DNA from 3 places in the Streptomyces sp. NPDC058457 genome. Region 3 is predicted to be linked to each of the others. Evidence: predicted binding sites of a transcription regulator. Region 3 holds the regulator's gene; each other region holds the start of a gene.
What was found. The regulator HspR, encoded in region 3, represses chaperone genes until heat shock. The targets are predictions, from matches to a motif close to TTGAGNNNNNNNNNCTCAA.
Positions count from the first base shown of each region.

Region 1: a site for HspR is predicted at 1,132-1,150, ahead of lon (endopeptidase La). Genes of this name have one in related genera too.
Region 2: a site for HspR is predicted at 706-724, ahead of dnaK (molecular chaperone DnaK). Genes of this name have one in related genera too.

Region 1 covers NZ_JBHXLU010000070.1:32,323-34,587, forward strand. Annotated here, with positions in the region: gene ACFWPS_RS38730 (GNAT family N-acetyltransferase) at 170-922, opposite strand; gene lon (endopeptidase La) at 1,173-2,265, shown strand, end outside.
Region 2 covers NZ_JBHXLU010000001.1:395,713-397,977, forward strand. Annotated here, with positions in the region: gene ACFWPS_RS01795 (hypothetical protein) at 1-60, opposite strand, end outside; gene ACFWPS_RS01800 (OsmC family protein) at 209-634, shown strand; gene dnaK (molecular chaperone DnaK) at 772-2,265, shown strand, end outside.
Region 3 covers NZ_JBHXLU010000039.1:13,332-15,596, reverse strand. Annotated here, with positions in the region: gene dnaJ (molecular chaperone DnaJ) at 1-970, shown strand, start outside; gene ACFWPS_RS27670 (heat shock protein transcriptional repressor HspR) at 976-1,422, shown strand; gene ACFWPS_RS27665 (fibronectin type III domain-containing protein) at 1,479-2,265, opposite strand, start outside.

The DNA of each region.
Region 1 (2,265 bases), on a different contig from region 3:
TGGTTGCTCGCGCAGTTCCCCGCGCCCCTTCGGGCGCGTTCCAGCGGGCCGGGGTTCAACGCTGTGCGTGGGGGCCGGTCGGGTGCCGGGTGTGGCGTCGTCGTGGCTGGTCGCGCCCACGCGGCGGAGCCGCACATCGATACAGCCCCGCGCCCCTTTGGGGCGCGCTTCAACGGGCCGGGGTCCACACGTACGGGGTCGTCGTCGTCACCGCCGTGAAGCCCAGTCGCTTCAGGATCGGGGCGCTGTCGTCCGAGGCCTCCACGAGGAGGTAGGGCGCGTTCCGGGCCGCCGCGCGGGTCGCCCGGAGGGCCACCAGTACGCGGTAGATGCCCTGGCCGCGCCACTCGGCCAGCGTGGAGCCGCCCAGCAGCATGGCGAAGTCCGTGCCGGGCCGGAAGGCCACCCAGGCCGCCGACACGACCTCCCCTGCCGCCTCGGCGACGTAGATCTCGATGCCGTCCGGGTTCACCGCGAGCCGGCCCCGCAGGTATCCGGCGATCCACGCCATGTCCTCGCCCCACACCGCGGTCTCCAGCGCGGCGATGCGCTCCAGGTCCGCGTCGGCGGTGACCCGGCGCAGCGTCACGCCCGGGGGGAGGACGGGTGCGTCCGCCGTCAGGTCCGCGACCTCGGCGATCACCACCGTCTCCTGGTCCTCGGGCACGAAGCCCGCCGCGCGCAGCCGCTCGGGGAGGTCCGCCGGGTCGTCGTGCCCGCGCGTCTTCCACTCCACCGCCTCGCCGCGCGCCGCGAAGAAGTCCCGCTGCCGGGCGATCAGCGCGTCCAGCTCGGGGCCGCGCACGCCGCCCCAGTCGCGCGGCCCGGTCACGAAGCCGCGGTGCTGGCCCACGACGCGGAGGACGGGGCCGTCGTGCTCGTAGGTGATCCCGGGCGCGGGGACGGGCTGGACGGCGCGCATCTGCGCGTCGTAGGCGGCGAGCAGGGTCGCGGTGGTGTCGGTGTCGTCGGTCACCGGCCGACCGTACGGGGAATGCGTCCGTGCCGATCAACTGTTTTTCCAGCGGTGGGCCTTGACCGTTTTCCCGGCCGTACATCCCGTACGACCAGGTCAGCAGCCGATCGCTCACAGCGAACGCACCCCTGGGAACATTCGGTGGCTCACATGCATTGAGTCGGCATAACTCAAGTTGACTGCCGAAGGGGAGATCATGGCTTCGACGTCCGCATCACTCACCCTCCCTGTGCTGCCTCTCGACGGCGAGGTCGTGCTGCCCGGGATGGTGGTCCCGCTGGACCTGAAGGACCCTGATGTACGCGCCGCCGTGGAGGCTGCGCAGGCCGCCGCCCGTACCGAGCCCGGCAAGCCCAAGGTGCTGCTGGTGCCGCGTGTCGACGGGACCTACCCGGGCACCGGTGTGCTCGGCACCGTGGAACAGGTCGGCCGCCTCGCCGACGGCGACCCGGGCGCCCTGATCCGCGGCCGCTACCGGGTGCGCATCGGCGCCGGTACCACCGGCCCGGGTGCCGCCCTGTGGGTGGAGGGCACCCGTATCGACGAGAACGTCCCGGACCCGGTGCCCGGTCATGTCACCGAACTGGTCAAGGAGTACAAGGCCCTCGCCACCGCCTGGCTGCGCAAGCGCGGCGCCTGGCAGGTCGTGGACCGGGTGCAGGCCATCGACGACGTGTCCCAGCTCGCCGACAACTCCGGCTACTCGCCCTACCTGACCGTTGACCAGAAGATCGAACTCCTGGAGACCGCCGACCCGGTGGCCCGGCTGAAGCTCGCCACCCAGCAGCTCCGCGACCACCTCGCCGAGCAGGACGTGGCCGAGACCATCGCCAAGGACGTCCAGGAGGGCGTCGACAAGCAGCAGCGCGAGTTCCTGCTCCGCCGCCAGCTGGAGGCGGTCCGCAAGGAGCTGCGCGAGCTGAACGGCGATGCCGCGAAGGACGGCGAGGAGTCCGACGACTACCGCGCCCGCGTGGAGGCCGCCGACCTGCCCGAGAAGGTCCGCGAGGCCGCCCTCAAGGAGGTCGACAAGCTGGAGCGGTCCAGCGACCAGTCGCCCGAGGGCTCGTGGATCCGTACCTGGCTGGACACGGTGCTCGAACTGCCGTGGAACGAGCGGACCGAGGACGCGTACGACATCCAGGGCGCCAAGGCGATCCTGGACGCCGAGCACGCCGGTCTGGAGGACGTGAAGGAGCGGATCACCGAGTACCTGGCGGTGCGCAAGCGCCGTAACGACCGGGGGCTCGGAGTCATCGGCGGCCGCCGTGGCGGTGCCGTCCTCGCCC
Region 2 (2,265 bases), on a different contig from region 3:
GCCGAGGGCTATCCCGCCAAATCCGGCTATTCCCCCGAGGACTTGGAAGAATTCCACCATGGGAGGGACTGTAGAGCCTCCGATATGCGTCCGGGACGGGATTCACAGACCTTTCCCGGCAGGTCGACGCCCCGATCGGGGGGTGGAGGCCAGATGAATGTGATCGGATGGGATCCCAAGGAACAGCCAGAGTTCGGAAGGATCCATCGTGGCAACCACGCGCACCGCACACACCGTCTGGGAAGGCAACCTCCTTGAGGGCAACGGTGTCATCACCTTCGACTCCTCCGGTATCGGCGAGCAGCCCGTCACCTGGGCCTCGCGCTCCCAGGAGGCGAACGGCAAGACCAGCCCCGAGGAGCTGATCGCGGCCGCCCACTCCAGCTGCTTCTCCATGGCGCTGTCGCACGCCCTGGCCGGCGCCGGCAACCCGCCCACCAAGCTGGTCACCAACGCCGACGTCACCTTCCAGCCGGGCACCGGCATCACCGGTATCCACCTGACCGTCGAGGGCACGGTCCCCGGCCTGGACCAGGACGGCTTCGTCGCCGCCGCCGAGGACGCCAAGAAGAACTGCCCGGTCAGCCAGGCCCTGACCGGCACCACCATCACCCTGGACGCGAAGCTCGCCTGAGCGTCGTACCCACCGCGATGCCGCGCCCCCGCTCGTGGGGCGCGGCATCGTCGTTTACGGGGCTCCCGGCATTGACAACGGCTCGCTCAAGTTTTGTGCTGGAGTCGGGGAAGCGCCCGGGTGGAGAGGGGACGGACATGGCACGTGCGGTCGGTATCGACCTCGGTACGACGAACTCGGTGGTGGCCCTGCTGGAGGGCGGTGAACCCACCGTCGTCGCCAACGCCGAGGGGGCGCGCACCACCCCGTCGGTCGTGGCCTTCGCGAAGAACGGCGAGGTGCTGGTCGGCGAGGTCGCCAAGCGGCAGGCGGTGACCAATGTGGACCGCACCGCCCGCTCGGTCAAACGGCACATGGGCGACGCGGCCTGGCGGTTTCCGGAGGGCGGGAGCGTCGACGGCACCCGGTTCCGGGCCCAGGAGCTGTCGGCGCGGGTGCTGCAGAAGCTCAAGCGGGATGCCGAGGCCTACCTCGGCGAGGACGTCACCGACGCGGTGATCACCGTACCCGCGTACTTCGACGACGCCCAGCGGCAGGCCACCAAGGAGGCCGGGGAGATCGCCGGTCTGAAGGTGCTGCGGATCATCAACGAGCCGACCGCCGCCGCGCTGGCCTACGGCCTGGACCGGGGAGAGGAGCAGACCGTCCTCGTCTTCGACCTCGGGGGCGGGACCTTCGACGTGTCGCTCCTGGAGATCGGCGACGGGGTGATCGAGGTCAAGGCCACCAATGGCGACACGCGTCTGGGCGGCGACGACTGGGACCAGCGGATCGTCGAGCATCTCGTGCAGCGGTTCAAGGGGCAGTACGGCATCGACCTGAGCAACGACAAGATGGCCGTGCAGCGGCTGCGCGAGGGAGCCGAGAAGGCGAAGATCGAGCTGTCGTCGTCGACGGAGACGTCGGTCAACCTGCCGTACGTCACCGCCTCCGCCGAGGGGCCGCTGCACCTGGAGGAGAAGCTGACGCGGGCTCAGTTCCAGGAGCTCACGGCCGACTTGCTGGACCGCTGCAAGAAGCCCTTCCACCAGGCCGTCAAGGACGCGGGGGTGAAGCTGTCGGCGATCGACCACGTCATCCTGGTCGGCGGCTCGACCCGGATGCCCGCCGTCACCGACCTGGTCCGTGAACTCACCGGCAAGGACCCGCACAAGGGCGTCAACCCGGACGAGGTGGTCGCCGTCGGCGCCGCCCTCCAGGCGGGTGTCATCCGCGGTGACGTGAAGGACGTGCTGCTGCTCGACGTCACCCCGCTGTCCGTGGGCATCGAGACCAAGGGCGGCATCATGACCAAGCTCATCGAGCGCAACACCACGATTCCGACCCGGCGTTCGGAGATCTTCACGACGGCGGCCGACAACCAGCCCTCGGTGGGGATCCAGGTCTACCAGGGCGAGCGGGAGATCGCCGCGTACAACAAGAAGCTGGGCGTCTTCGACCTCACCGGTCTGCCGCCCGCACCGCGCGGGGTGCCCCAGATCGAGGTGGCCTTCGACATCGACGCGAACGGGATCATGCACGTCTCGGCGAAGGACCTGGCGACCGGCCGCGAGCAGAAGATGACCGTGACCGGCGGCTCCGCCCTTCCGAAGGACGACATCGACCGCATGATGCGGGAGGCCGAGCAGTAC
Region 3 (2,265 bases):
GGAGTACGACGAGGCGCGCGCCCTCTTCGGCAACGGCGGCTTCCGCCCGGGGCCGGGCGCGGGCGGCGGCAACTTCAACTTCGACCTGGGCGACCTCTTCGGGGGCAACGCGCAGCAACAGGGCGGCGGCGGTTTCGGCGGCGGCTTCGGCGACGTCCTGGGGGGCCTGTTCAACCGGGGCGGCGGCACGGCCGGCCGTACCCAGCCGCGGCGCGGCCAGGACATCGAGTCCGAGGTCACGCTGAGTTTCACGGAGGCCATCGAGGGCGCCACGGTCCCGCTGCGGATGTCCTCGCAGTCCCCCTGCAAGGCCTGTTCGGGCACCGGCGACAAGAACGGCACCCCGCGGGTGTGCCCGACCTGCGTCGGCACCGGCCAGGTGGCGCGAGGATCCGGAGGCGGCTTCTCGCTCACCGACCCCTGCCCGGACTGCAAGGGCCGCGGCCTGATCGCCGAGCACCCCTGCATGGAGTGCAAGGGCAGCGGCCGCGCCAAGTCGTCCAGGACGATGCAGGTCCGCATCCCCGCCGGGGTGACCGACGGGCAGCGCATCCGCCTGCGCGGCAAGGGCGCGCCGGGCGAACGCGGCGGTCCGGCGGGCGACCTGTACGTGATGGTCCACGTCGACACCCACCCGGTGTTCGGCCGCAAGGACGACAACCTCACGGTGACCGTCCCGGTGACCTTCACCGAGGCGGCGCTCGGCGGCGAGGTCAGGGTGCCCACCCTGGGCGGCCCGCCGGTCACCCTGAAGCTGCCCCCGGGCACGCCCAACGGCCGCACCATGCGCGCCCGTGGCAAGGGCGCGGTCCGCAAGGACGGCACTCGCGGCGACCTGCTGGTCACCGTCGAGGTGAGTGTCCCGAAGGACCTGTCGGGGAAGGCTCGTGATGCGCTGGAGGCGTATCGCGAGGCGACCGCGGGCGAGGACCCGCGGGCCGAGCTGTTCGAGGCCGCGAAGGGAGCATGACAGAGATGGACGGCCGTCGACGTAACCCGTATGAACTGACCGAGGAGACCCCGGTCTACGTCATCTCGGTGGCGGCCCAGCTCTCCGGACTGCACCCGCAGACGCTGCGGCAGTACGACCGCCTGGGCCTGGTCTCCCCCGACCGCACCGCCGGCCGGGGCCGCCGCTACTCGGCCCGTGACATCGAACTGCTCCGCACGGTGCAGGCGCTGTCGCAGGACGAGGGCATCAACCTGGCCGGTATCAAGCGCATCATCGAACTGGAGAACCAGGTCATCGCGCTCCAGCAGCGGGTCGCCGAACTCCAGGCGGCGGTCGACGGCGCGGCGGCCGCGATGCAGCAGCGCGAGGCCGCCGTCCACGCCTCCTACCGCCGCGACCTGGTCCCGTACCAGGAGGTGCAGCAGACCAGCGCACTCGTGGTGTGGCGGCCGAAGAAGGCGAAGGACTAGGCGCAGTCGATGTGCAGGGCCCGGAGGTTCGGCTGAACCTCCGGGCCCTGCGCGTGTCACCGGCCGACGAAGAACTCCAGCGACGAGCTCTGTCCGCTCTGCCGCCCGTAGGCGTCCACGGCGTACACGGTCGCCGTGCAGGGGCCGTTGTAGGGCGGCTTCCAGGAGATGTCGCCGGTGGCGGACAGCTGGACGCCGCTGTCCCCGCAGGCTCCGGAGATCTCCCAGGAGTACCCCTGGAGCACCCGGTTCTCGTCACCCGCGCCGGGTGCCGCCGTCACCTCGACGGGGGACCGGGCCGGAACTCCGGTGGTGACCAGGGTCAGCTTCGGGGCGGCCGGCCCGGTCGCGGTGGCCGGGGTGAGCCGCTCGACGGTCAGCTCTGCCGAGGGAGCCGACTCGGCGCCGTCTCCGTCCACGGCGGCGACGTAGTAGTACGACTTCCCCCGGGGGGCCGAGGTGTCCTCGTACGACGCGGTGGTGGTGCTCCCCACCGGTGTCCAGCCGCCGTTGTGGACGGTCCGCCGGTAGACGCGGTAGCCGGTGACGGCCGGGTCCTCGGACGCGGTCCAGCCGAGCACGGTGGCGGCGTCGGCGGGGGTGCCCGTCAGCCCGGCCGGGGCGGTCACGGCGGCCGCGGCCGGGCGGGCGGCCGTGACCCCCGCCGAGACCGGGGAGACGTTCCCGGCGGTGTCGACGGCCTGCACGGTGTACGTGTAGGGCGTGCCGGCCTCCGCGGTGGCGTCGGTGTGGTCCGGGGAGAGCAGGAACTCGGGCCCGTCCGGGTCGGGCTCGCCGCCCCGCGAGGCCCACAGCTCGTAGTGGTCCAGGTCCTTCGCCGAA